Regions from separate parts of the Burkholderia sp. Bp9031 genome, predicted to be linked through region 3. Evidence: riboswitches for the same ligand, from Rfam matches in the RefSeq annotation. Region 3 holds a riboswitch; each other region holds the start of a gene.

Region 1 (4,207 bases), on a different contig from region 3:
CGATGGCGAACGCATCGCGCAGCCAGAAATAGAACGCGAGGTACGCGTGCGGCGGCACGAGGTCCGCGTCGTGGTAGCTCGCATAGTCGTTCTCGCCGCGCGAACGCGACGGCTGGATGCCGACGAACACGTTGCCCGCGCGCCAGCCGGCGATTGTGAAGCGGCCCTGGCGCAGCGTCGGGTCGGCTTCGGGCGGGCCCCAGCGTTCGTTCAGCGCGTCGCGCACGCCAGCCGGCAGCCGCGCGAAATGCGCGATGTAGTCGGCCAGCGCGAAACTCTGGAACGCGGGGCGCAACGCGCGCACGGCCGGGTCGTTGGTCACGCCTTCGGTGAGTCGCGCGATCAGCGCGTCGCCGTCGGTCGGCAGGTCGGCCACGGCATAGCCCGCGTCGCGCAGCGTCGACAGCACGCGCAGCGCGGACGCCGGCGTATCGAGCCCGACGCCGTTGCCGATCCGCCCTTCGCTTTGCGGATAGTTCGCGAGGATCAGCGCGATGCGCTTGTCGGCATTGTCGAGCGTGCGCAGCCGGCACCAGCCGCGCGCGAGCGCCGCGACGAACGCGATTCGTTCGGCGTCCGGCTGGTAGCGCACGACGTCGACTTCAGTGTGCGGGCAACGATACGCGAGCCCCTTGAAGCTCACCGCGCGCGTGACGATGCGCCCGTCGACCTCGGGCAGCGCGATGTGCATCGCGATGTCGCGCGCGTGCAGCCCCTGATTGTCGGCCACCCATGCGTCGCGGTTGCCGCCGGACAGGATCACCTGCAGCACGGGCGCGTCGCCGGCGAGCACGTTGGGCTCGGCGCTGTCGATCGCGCCGGCCGCGAAGGCCGTGGTGTTCAGCACGAGCGCGACGCCGTGCGTGTCGCAGAGCTGCGTGATGACCTCGCGGCTCACCGCGTCCTTCAGCGACGTGACCGCGATCGGCAGCGGATTGAGCCCTTCGCGCACGAGCGCATCGGCCAGCGCGTCGAACACGGCCGTGTTCGCGGCCTGCCAGTGCGCGCGATAGAACAGGATCGCGACGACGGGCGCACCGGGCGTCCAGCGCGCTTGCCAGTCGTCGACGCTCGCCGGGTCGCGCGCCGGGTGATACAGCGCGGCGGCCGGCAGCGGGCGCGGCTGCTCGGGTTCGTCGCCGAAGCCGAGCGTATGGAACGCGATGCTGCGCAGCAACGCTTCGGCATTGTGCATCCCGCCTTCGCGCAGGTAGCGCCACCACAGCCGGCACAGGTCGGGCGCGACCGTGCTCTTCGCGACGAGGTTCGGGTCTTCCTGCAGGTCGCCCGAGAACATCGCGAGCTGCTGCTTGCGTTTCGACGCGAGCGACACGGCCTGTTCGATCCCGTACGGCCAGTATGCTTCGCCGCCGAGGTGATCGATCACGACCGTCTTCGCGTGACGCAGCACGTCGTCGACATAGAAATCGACCGACGCCGGCTGCCGCAGGAACGTGACGTTCGCAAGCCGCACGCTCGGAAAGCCGGCCGGCAGCTTCGGCACGACGCTGGCCAGCAGCGACAGCGTCGTGTCGGCCGAGCTCAGGATCACGATGTCGGCCGGCTGCTGGTCGATCCGGACGACACCCTGCGTATCGTCGACGAAGCCGCCCGGCGTGGTGCGCAGCAGATGCATCGCGCGTTACGCCTGTTGCATTTGCGCCGCGCACGCGGCGTCGAACGCGCGCTGCAGCGCGGCCGCGTCGAGATCCTCGCCGATCAGCACGAAGCGGCTCGTGCGCGGCTCGCCGTCCTGCCAGCGACGGTCGAAATAGCTGTCGAAGCGGCGGCCGACGCCCTGGATCACGAGCCGCATCGGCGCATCGGGCAGCGCCGCGAAGCCTTTCGCGCGATAGATCGTATGTGCCTCGACGACACGCTGCAGCGCGGCGATCGTCGCTTCGCGCGAACCGGCATCGCCCGACACGACGACCGAATCGAAATCGTCGTGATGGTGGTCGTGATCGCCGTCGTCGGCCGAGCCGTGATGGTCGTGCCGCAGATGGATCGTTTCCTCCGATGCCGACTCGAGCCCGAGCAGCATCGCGAGATCCAGTTCGCCGCGCGTCGCGCGCACGATCTTCACCTGCGGCGGGATTTCCTCGCGGATCGCGGCTTCGACTTCGGCGAACTGCGCGTCGGCGACGAGGTCGGCCTTGTTCACGATCACGAGATCGGCGGACGACAGCTGATCGGCGAACAATTCGTGCAGCGGCGATTCGTGATCGAGGTTCGGATCGGCGCGGCGCTGCGCGTCGACGGCCTGCGGGTTCTCGGCGAACTGGCCGCTCGCGGCGGCCGGCCCGTCGACGACGGTCACGACCGCGTCGACCGTGAAGCTGTTGCGGATCGTCGGCCAGTTGAAGGCCTGCACGAGCGGCTTCGGCAGCGCGAGGCCCGACGTCTCGATCAGCACGTGATCGATGTCGGCGCGGCGCTCGACGAGCGCTTCCATCACCGGATAGAACTCCTCCTGCACGGTGCAGCACAGGCAGCCGTTCGCGAGCTCGTACAGCTGGCCCGACGCTTCGCCCTGCGCGCCCTCCGCATCCTCGCAGCCGATCCCGCAGCCCTTGAGGATTTCGCCGTCGATGCCGAGCTCGCCGAATTCGTTGACGATCACCGCGATGCGGCGGCCTTCGGCGTGCTGCAGGATGTGGCGCATCAGCGTGGTCTTGCCGCTGCCGAGAAAGCCCGTGACGATCGTGACGGGAAGCTTGCGTAGGGTCATGGTAGGTCCTGTGGCGAAAATGGAATCAGGCCGGGATCGTCGCGTCGATGGCGGCGCGGCATGTCATTTGGCGAATCGCGGGGATGGCGCGGTGCAGTCCGCACGGACGGCTGCAGAACGGACGGAACGACGAATCGGACATGACGCTTCCTTGCGAACGGTCGACATCGTGAATGCCAACACGGCCGCCGTCGGCCCTGCCCGCGCCGCCTGCCGTTCGTCGCGCCGGCCCGGCGCGCGTGCGGCGGGCGGATCGGCGGGGAAAGCGGGAAACGCGCGGGCGTCGGGCGTGCTGCGGCCGTGGACGATGCGCCGCCTCCCCGCGGCGCTGAACCCCAACGTTTCGGCCGGTATCCGGGCTGACGAACACGCCGCTTCGCCTTCCCGGATGCGCGGCATCCAGTGGCGGTCGTCCGCATGCGGCGGGCATGCGGCGAAGCGGCGCTGCGTGGCGCTTGCGCGCGACGCGTTCGCTTACCGTTGCGGGGGCAGCACAGGTTGGCTCGACTGCGGCGCAGGCAGGCTCCCTGTTTCCCGTTTAACTGCGCACGCCGGAGAGGCGCGTGCGAGCACCGAAACGCGTGCGAGTGTAGGCGGCGGTGCGCGGAGCGTCAAGGCGCAACGGGCCGCCGCGGGAGGCTTCGGCATGACCGCGGCACCGCGCCCGCGGCCGCATCCCGGCACCCGCGCGGCGGGTTCGCGCGGGCCGGGCGCTGTGCTATCGTATGCGCCGCGTTCGGTGCTCGCATGCGCATTCCGCGCACGCAGTTAAACGGGAAACAGGAGGCGGAAGTCCGCCCGGCCTGTGCTGTCCCCGCAACGGTACGCCGCCCGCGCGCCGCGGTTCCCCCCCGCACGCGCCCAGGCCGCCCGCGATGCCACTGCCCTTCAGCGGGTGGGAAGGCTGCGGCCTGGCAAGCGGCCAGCCCGGATACCGGCCGACGCAAGGGGCGAGCCCGAGGCTCGCCGAACGCCCGATCCGCGGGGAACGGATGGGGTGCGCTTTCCGCCCGCGCTCGCGCGGGCTTCGCTCGATCCGTCATGCACTGCCTGTCCGCCGGCCGCCGATGTGCCGCTCGCTGTCCCCTTTCCACCGCTACGACACGGTGCGCGCCGTGCCGCGTCCGATGAGCCGCGCATGGCTCGTCGGCGCCGGCCCCGGCGACGCCGATCTGCTGACGCTCAAGGCCGTGCGCGCGATCGCCGCGGCCGACGTGCTGCTCGTCGACGATCTCGTGAACCCCGACGTATTGCGCCACGCGCGCGCCGACGCACGCATCGAGCACGTCGGCAAGCGCGGCGGCCATGCATCGACGCCGCAGGAGACGATCGTCGCCGCGATGCTCGCGCACCTGCGCGCGGGCCGCAGCGTCGCGCGCCTCAAGGGCGGCGATCCGTTCGTGTTCGGCCGCGGCGGCGAGGAACTGCTCGCGCTCGGCGCGGCCGGTTTTCCGGTCGAGGTCGTCAACGGCATCA
Region 2 (4,207 bases), on a different contig from region 3:
ACACGATCTCGACCGCATCGTCCGCGCGACCCGCGAGCAGCAGGCGCGCGGCGGCGAGCGACGTCGCGGTCGCGCAACTGCCGGTCGTATAGCCGAAGCGCAGCGGTGCCGGTTGTTCGGGGGTTTCGTCGCGCATCACGCGAGGTCCGTGAATGCCGTTGCCGTTGAATCGGGTTTGCGCACGTCGTACAGCGTAACCGGCAACGGCTGCCGCCACGTATCGAAGCGGCCGAGCGGCTCGGCGTGCGCGAGCGACACGCGCGTGAGCGTGCCGCCATGCGCATCGCGCCACGCGGCGAGCGCCAGTTCGCCCTGCAGCGTGACCGCGTTCGCGACGAGCCGGCCGCCGGGCTTCAGCGCCGACCAGCACGCATCGAGCACGCCGGGTGCGGTCGCGCCGCCGCCGATGAAGATCGCATCGGGTGCGGCGAGCCCCGCGAGCGCATCGGGCGCGCGCCCCGCGACGAGTTGCAGGCCCGGTACGCCGAGCGCGTCGCGGTTGTGCTCGATGAAGCGCTGCCGTTCGGCATGCGACTCGATCGCGATCGCCTGGCACGACGGATGCGCGCGCATCCATTCGATGCCGATCGAGCCGCTGCCCGCGCCGACGTCCCACAGCAGTTCGCCGGGCGCGGGCGCGAGGCGCCCGAGCGTCAGCGCGCGCATGTCGCGCTTGGTGAGCTGGCCGTCGTGGCGATACGCGTCGTCGGGCAGGCCGGGCGTGAGCGCGCGGCGCGGCGCATCGGGGCCGGCCCGGCAGTCGAGCGCGACGAGATTGAGCGCGGCGGTTTCGGCGATGTGCCAGTCTTGCGCGAGGCCGTCGAGACGCCGCTCGAGCGGGCCGCCGAGGTGCTCGAACACGCTGATGCGCGTGGGACCGAAGCCGCGCGCGGCGAGTTCGGCGGCCACCGTGGCCGGCGTGCGGCCGTCGGCGCTCAGCACGAACAGGCGCCGGCCCGGCAGCAGGTGGCGCGCGAGCGTCGCGAGCGGCCGGCCGACGAGCGACACCGCGCCGACGTCCTGCAGTGGCCAGCCGAGCCGCGCGGCCGCCAGCGACAGCGACGACGGGGCGGGCAGCACGCGCCATTCGTCGGGGGAGAGTTCGCGCGCGAGCGTGGCGCCCACGCCGAACAGCATCGGGTCGCCGCTGGCGAGCACGCAGACGGGCGTGCCGCGCCGCGCGAGCAGGCCCGACAGGTCGAACGGCGACGGCCACGCTTCGCGTGCGGCCGGCAGCCGCGCGGGCAGCATGTCGAGGTGCCGCTTCGCGCCGACGACCCGCGTCGCCTCGAGCAGCGCGCGCCGCGCGCTGCGTCCGAGCCCCGCGTAGCCGTCGTCGCCGATGCCCACTACCGTCAGCCACGCCGTCATGCACCCTTCCCCATCGTCCGATTTCATCGAGTCGCCGCACGGCGGCCGAGAAGGCGCCGGCGCGACCGTCCGCGTTGCGAAAGTCGGCATGGTACCGTGTTCCACCGCGCGTTTCATCTGCTGACCCACCGGCGCCGGGCCGCGTTTCGCTGCGATCGCGGCACGCGCCCGGCGGTCGCGAAGCGACCGTGAAATCGGGTATCCTACGGCCGTTCGTTCGCCGGTGCCCTTCGGGGCCGAAGAGGGAACACAGGGCGCGCCTCGCGCCGCTGTGGCTGCCCCCGCAACTGTAGACAGCGAGCCGATCTCCCCCTCATGCCACTGGTTTCACCGGGAAGGCCGGGAGCCGGCGCCGACCTGTCAGCCAGGAGACCTGCCGGCCTGAAAGTGCGTGCGTGCCAGTCGGCGTCGGGCGGGGTGTACCGATGCGTTGGCCGCGGCGCGACACTGTCCCGGTATCCCGTGAGTTCCGCCCCCGTTTCGATTCCTGCGTCACCCGTCGTGCGCCCGTCGGCTTGCCCGGGGCTCGTGCGCGTCGTCGCGGCCGCCGACGGCGGACTGTGCCGGATCAAGCTGCCGGGCGGCCGGCTCGAGGCCCGCCAGGCGCGCGCGATCGCCGCCGCCGCGCGCGTGTACGGCTCCGGCACGATCGACGCAACCAATCGCGCGAATCTCCAGCTGCGCGGCATTCGCGACGGCGCGGCCGACGCGCTGACGCGTGCGTTGCTCGACGCGGGTCTCGGCCCACCCGTCGATGCAACTGCGGACGCCACCGCCGATACGGCCGCGCTCGCCGCGAGCGACGACGTCCGCAATGTGATGCTCAGCCCGCTCGCCGGGCTCGATCCTGCCGCGCTGCTCGACAGCCGCGCACTCGCGCTTCCGTTGCTCGACATGCTGACGCACGCGCCGCGCCGCGGCGAGCTGTCGCCGAAATTCTCGATCCAGCTCGACGGCGGCGAATCGGTCGCGGCGCTCGATCATCCGCACGACATCTGGCTCGCCGCGCGGCGCCGCGGCGACGGCGCGGTCCGCATCGCCGCGGGCCTGGCCGGCTGTCCGCCGGTCTCGTCCGACGATTCGCCCGCGTCGTTCGACGTGGCGCCGGACCAGGCCGTCGCGCTCGTGCGTGCGTTGCTGCTCGCGTTCCTCGATCTTGCGCCGGCCGACGTCACGCGGATGCGCGCATGGCTCGCGACCGGCGGCGAACGCGCGTTGCGCGCGCGCGCGCAGCACTACGTACCCTTCCCGCTCGAGGCCGATCCGGCACTGGCCGGCTGGCGGCGCATGCCCGCGGATGCCGCGCTGCGCTTCGGCGCACGGCCGTCGCTCGACGCGGCGTACTGCAGCGTCGGCGCGCAGTGCGTGCTCGGCCGGCTCGACGCGACGCAACTGGAGCGACTCGCGGCACTGACCGAAGCCGAAGGCGACGGCACGCTGTCGATGACCCCATGGCAAGGCGTGTTCGTGCATGGCATACGGCATGAGCGCGCGCCGGCCGTGCTCGATGCGCTCGCGTCGCTCGGCCTGGTATGCACGGCATCCGACCCGCTGGCGGCGCTGGTTGCCTGCACCGGCAGCGCGGGCTGCGCGAAGTCGCGTGCCGATACGAAACACGATGCGCTCGCGCTGGCCGCGCGCGTCGGCCATCCGGTCGACGTGCACCTGACCGGCTGCGAGCGCCACTGCGCGCTGCCGCATCCCGCGACGCACACGCTCGTCGCGGTCGCGCCCGCACGCTACGACCTTTACCGGCGCGACGCCGCCGCGGGCCTCGGCGCCCCGCTCGCGCGCCATCTGACGATTGACCAGGCCGCGGCCCGACTGACGGGCGCGCGGCACAGCCAGGACACCACCGATGCTTGACTATATTCGCGACGGGCAGGAAATCTACCGCCAGTCGTTCGCGACGATCCGCGCCGAGGCCGACCTGTCGCAGGTTCCGCCCGATCTCGAGAAACTCGCGGTGCGCGTGATCCACGCGTGCGGGATGGTCGATGTCGTCTACGACCTGCGCTTTTCGGCCGGCGCCGGCACGGCGGGCCGCACCGCGCTCGCGGCCGGCGCGCCGATTCTCTGCGACGCGAAGATGGTCGCCGAAGGCATCACGCGCGCGCGGCTGCCGGCCGGCAATCGCGTGATCTGCACGCTCGGCGAACCGGCCGTGCCCGACCTCGCGCGGCATCTCGGCAACACGCGCTCGGCCGCCGCGCTCGAACTGTGGCGCCCGCACCTGGCCGGCAGCGTCGTCGTGATCGGCAATGCGCCGACCGCGCTGTTCCACCTGCTCGACATGATCGACGCCGGTGCGCCGCGCCCCGCGCTGATCCTCGGCTTTCCGGTCGGCTTCATCGGTGCGGCCGAATCGAAGGCGATGCTCGACGCGGACAGCCGCGGCGTGCCGTACGTCGCGCTGCTCGGCCGGCGCGGCGGCAGCGCGATGGCCGCCGCCGCGGTCAACGCACTCGCGACGGAGGCTGAATGACGGCCCCGCGCGGACGCCTGTTCGGGGTCGGCGTCGGCCCCGGCGACCCTGAGCTGATGACGATCAAGGCGCTTCGCGTGCTGCAGGCCGCGCCGGTGGTCGCGTATTTCGTCGCGAAAGGCAAGAAAGGCAATGCGTACGGGATCGTCGAAGCGCACCTGCTCGATGCGCAGACGCAGCTGCCGCTCGTCTATCCGGTGACGACCGAGGCGCTGCCGCCGCCGCTCTGCTACGAGACGGTGATCGCCGACTTCTACGACACGGCCGCCGAGATCGTCGCGGCGCATCTCGACGCCGGGCGCGACGTCGCGGTGATCTGCGAAGGCGATCCGTTCTTCTACGGGTCGTACA
Region 3 (4,207 bases):
CCAGCCCCAGTGATACGGATGCAGCAGGTATTCGCCGAGCAGGTCGCCGACGTGCGCGAACTCCTGTTGCCAGACGTGGGTCCACCCGCCGGGCGCCACGCTCCGGCTCAGCCGCCAGTTGCGGATGCCGGGCATGAACGCGGGCATGCGCAGCAGTTCGCGCTCGAGGTCGCGCACGCGCGCTTCGCCGGCCTCCGGCCGCACACGCAGCATCAGCGTGCGCCATACGCCGTCGCGCAACGCCGGCTCGCGCAGGCCGCCGCCGATCGCGCGGCACGCGGCGCCGTCGATCCGCACGACGCCCGGCACACGCGACAGCGCGGTGAAATCCGTCGCTTGAACGGTCGCCCGTTCGTCGCGCAATACGTCGAGCGTGTAGCCGCCCGCGCCCCAGCAGCCTTCGAGATTGCGCGCGAGCGCCACGCGGGTTGCGCCGGGCAGCGCATGCGCGGCGTCGCGCAATGCACGTTCGAATGCGCCGGCATCGTCGATCGCCGAAACGTATATCTGGGCCGTGTCATGCCGCATGGTCGACCTCCGTCAGCGCGGGCAGCGGCGCATCGGCGTCCGTCATCACATGGCGGCGACGCGTGTCGCACAGCGCGTCGACGGCCATCCAGAACGCGACCACGTCGCCGTCGGTCAGCGCGCGCATCCGGTAGTACGACGGCGCGTCGGCAACCTGCCACGTCAGCCACAGCGTGCTCGGCTGCCCCGGCACCGCGACGGGCGGTGACACCCAGCGGCCGGCCGCCACGAGCCCACGCGCCGCATGGCCCGGCAGATAGCGGTCGTGCAGCAGCGCCAGCACGTCGGAAATGCGCTCGGGCGCGAGGGTGATTTCGTCTACGATCTGAATCATTCGCGGGTCGTCTCGGGTGGTTCGTGGCGGGAAGCAAAACCGGCCGCCTACGCCGTTCCGGCGAGGCCGGAAGCAACCGGCGTGGATAGCATTCTTGCGTGGCGACGGTCGGCGAACCCCTACCAGCCCGCTCACCAACCCCTGTCGCAACGCTCAGATCGGGAGAGACATGAAACAGCGCGCAATGCCGGCACGCGGCCGCGTGCTGCCGGGACTCGGCGCGCGCCTGCTCGACGAACTGGCGCGCAGCGGTGCGCCGCAGGCGCAACCGCGCGCGACGCCGGACGCAACGACCGCAACGGCAGCGACGCCCGGCGGCTTCGTCGCGCTGTACCGCGACGCGATCGAGCGGCTCGAGGCGCAGGTCGCGCGCGGCGACGGCCATCCGCCGATGCGCAAGCAGGAAGTCGACCTGATGTGCCGCTGCCTGCTCAGTTGCGCGACGCTCGCCGACGCGATCCGCTGTGCGGCCGAGTTCTGCGAGATGCTGACGCCGCGTGCCGGCACGCTGTCGCTCACGGTGCGCGACGCTCGTGCGACGTTCCGGATGGATTCGCTGCGCCGCACGCGCAGCCGGGCCGCATGCCTCGTCGATCTGACCGGGCTGTTCTGCTATCTGCAGTTGTTCGGCTGGCTGATCGGGCAGCCGCTGCGGCCGGACGAAGTCTGGCTCGGCCATCCGCGCCGCGACGACGCGATGCCGCTGCTCGGGCTGTTCAACGCGCCGGTCGACATCGGTCGCAAGACCTATGGATTCGCGTTCGATGCGGCGCGGCTCGATGCCCGCGTGATCCGCCAGCCGGGTGAGCTTGCCGCCTTCCTCGTCGATTTTCCGTTTCGTCTGATCGATGCGACGCCGGCCGTCGTGTCATGGGCGCAGCAAGTACGCGGCTTTCTCGATGCGGCGCTCGCGCGCGAGCAGGCGCTGCCGGCGCTCGCCGAGCTGGCGACGTGGCTGGGCGTGAGCGAGGCGACGTTGCGGCGGCGGCTGGCCGCCGAAGGCAGCGGCTATCACGTGTTGCGCGAGCAGTGCCTCGCCGACGTCGCGCGGCGCTGCCTGCGCGAGTCGGACTGGCCGGTCGCGCGGATTGCAGCGCATCTCGGATTTGGTGGCGAGGAAGCGTTTCGGCGGGCGTTCGTGCGATGGACGGGCATCGCACCGAGCCGATTCCGGCGCGATTGCGGCGCCGCCGAGATCCCGTTTCATCAGACATGAAGCGCGGTTCGGGCGCCTTGAGCGAAAGGAAATAGAAAAAATTCGCCGAACAATGACGTTTTTTCGCATCCCCGCGCGCTTCGATAATTGACGCGCCCGAGCGCTCGCCATTACGCTTGCGCGCTGATGGTTCCCGGAGACGGGATCAAAAGGGAACGCAGGAGAGGCAGCGCCTCGAATCTGCGGCTGCCCCCGCAACTGTAAGCGGCGAATCCGCGCCACTCCACGCCACTGGGAAACCGGGAAGGCCGGCGCGAATGACGACCCGCGAGCCAGGAGACCTGCCATCGACCCGAGGTCCAAGCAGCCGCACCGGGCGGGGTGTCCCGGCGCGCCAGGCACCGCCTTTGGCGGTCGCCCCGTTGCATGGACGGCCCGACCTCAGGATCCTTCGGATGTCCCATCTTTCCGCCTCCGCTTCCACGCCGGAAGCGTCGCGCCGCTGCGCCGCCGGCATGCGCGGCGTCTTCCCGCGCGTACGCCGTACCTGCAACACGATCACGCTCGCCGCATCATGAATCTTCGCCACCTTCTCGCCACGTCCGCCGCCACCGCGCTGCTCTCCCCGATCGCCCACGCCGCTGGCGACACGGCACCCGCGCAGCCGTCCCAGCCTGCAAATGGCGCCGACCTCCCGACGATCACCGTGACCGACACGCGGCACCTGCCCGAGTCGTTCGACCAGCGCTATGCGACGACGCAGGTGCTCACGCGCGCCGACCTCGACCGGCTGTCGCCGAGCGATCCGAGCATCACGCAGGCGCTCGCGACACTGCCGGGCGTGACCGTCTCGACGACCGGCGGCCCCGGCGCGTCGGCATCGGTCAGCATCCGCGGCTCGTCGGCCAGCCAGGTCGCGGTGTTCATCGACGGCATCCGGATCGGCTCGCCGACCACCGGCATCGCGCCGTGGGCCGACCTGCCGACCGAAGCATTCGAGCGCGTCGAGGTGATTTCGGGGCCGGCCGCCGCGTCGTTCGGTGCGAACGCAATGGGCGGCGTCGTGCAGCTGTTCACGCGCCGCGCCGCCGGCCAACCCAACCAGACGACCGTGTCGTTCGGCGGCGGCTCGAACAAGACCTTCGACACGCAGTTGCGCACGTCGGGCACCGTGCCCTCCACCGGGCCGCTCGCCGCACTCGGCGGACTCACCTACTCGCTCGGGCTGCACGACTACAACACGGCCGGCATCGACGCAACGCGGCCCGTGTTGCCATACCACGAGGACGGCCGCAATCCGTATCACGCGCAGGACCTCGATGCACGCCTCGGCTACGCACGCGACAACTGGTCGATCTCGACGTTCGCGCTGTATCACCGCTCCGACCTGTCCTATGACAACGCCGGCTTTGCGAACCGACAGCTCGATCATCAGCTGACGACCGGCATCGCGTTCCATCTCGACATCACGCCCGACACGCAGTTCGACCAGTCGTTCGGTTATGCGAACGACCGCCAGTTCCTGTATGCGAGCGACCCGTCCATTTCGACCGACCAGATCAACTCGCAGCGCATCAGCTCGTCGACGTCGCTGACGCATCAGGAACACGGCTTCCGCCTGTTCGGCCTGCCGCTGTCGGGCGAGACGAAAGTCGCGTACGACTTCACGCGCGAGCAGGCGTTCCTGCCCGTCGACATGCCGGAAGGCGTGCCGACGCGCAATGACTCCGCGTTCTCGCTGCATCAATCGGCGACGCTCGGCAGCGTGACGATGTTCGTCGCGGGCCGTCACGAGATCATCGCGGGGAAAGCCGTGAACACCGGCAACGCTGCGCTGTCGTGGGCGATCACGCCGGTGTACACGGCGCGCGTGTCGTACGGCAATGCGTTTCGCCTGCCGGCGTTCAACGACCTGTACTACCCCGGTTACGGCAATCCGAACCTGAATCCGGAGCGCAGCGATTCGGTCGAGGCCGCGCTCGACGCGAACACCGCGTACGGCACGTTCAGCGCCGCGATCTACGACACGCGCATCAACAACCTGATCGCGTACAACCCCGCGACGTTCTCGCCGATGAACATCGGCCGCTCGCATATCCGCGGCATCGACCTGTCGTACAAGGGCACGATCGGCCGCTCGACGCCGGCGAGCATCGCCGTCGGCATCCTGAATCCGCAGGACGAAACCA

Evidence for each region. A riboswitch is a leader RNA that binds a small molecule or an ion and turns the genes downstream of it on or off. The one in region 3 is predicted to bind cobalamin.
Region 1: it holds a riboswitch for cobalamin, as region 3 does, so the genes downstream of both, cobW (cobalamin biosynthesis protein CobW) here and DIE15_RS01040 (TonB-dependent receptor domain-containing protein) in region 3, are expected to answer to the same signal.
Region 2: it holds a riboswitch for cobalamin, as region 3 does, so the genes downstream of both, cobG (precorrin-3B synthase) here and DIE15_RS01040 (TonB-dependent receptor domain-containing protein) in region 3, are expected to answer to the same signal.

The regions. Positions count from the first base shown of each region.
Region 1 is NZ_QTPW01000005.1:172,323-176,529, forward strand. It holds gene cobN (cobaltochelatase subunit CobN) at 1-1,636, opposite strand, end outside; gene cobW (cobalamin biosynthesis protein CobW) at 1,643-2,731, opposite strand; cobalamin riboswitch at 3,059-3,323, opposite strand; cobalamin riboswitch at 3,452-3,689, shown strand; gene cobA (uroporphyrinogen-III C-methyltransferase) at 3,799-4,207, shown strand, end outside.
Region 2 is NZ_QTPW01000005.1:154,673-158,879, forward strand. It holds gene DIE15_RS09035 (cobalt-precorrin-5B (C(1))-methyltransferase) at 1-136, opposite strand, end outside; gene DIE15_RS09040 (bifunctional cobalt-precorrin-7 (C(5))-methyltransferase/cobalt-precorrin-6B (C(15))-methyltransferase) at 136-1,371, opposite strand; cobalamin riboswitch at 1,576-1,767, shown strand; gene cobG (precorrin-3B synthase) at 1,873-3,237, shown strand; gene DIE15_RS09050 (precorrin-8X methylmutase) at 3,230-3,856, shown strand; gene DIE15_RS09055 (precorrin-2 C(20)-methyltransferase) at 3,853-4,207, shown strand, end outside.
Region 3 is NZ_QTPW01000001.1:230,508-234,714, forward strand. It holds gene DIE15_RS01025 (Dabb family protein) at 1-528, opposite strand, end outside; gene DIE15_RS01030 (hypothetical protein) at 518-862, opposite strand; gene DIE15_RS01035 (AraC family transcriptional regulator) at 1,032-2,078, shown strand; cobalamin riboswitch at 2,189-2,382, shown strand; gene DIE15_RS01040 (TonB-dependent receptor domain-containing protein) at 2,593-4,207, shown strand, end outside.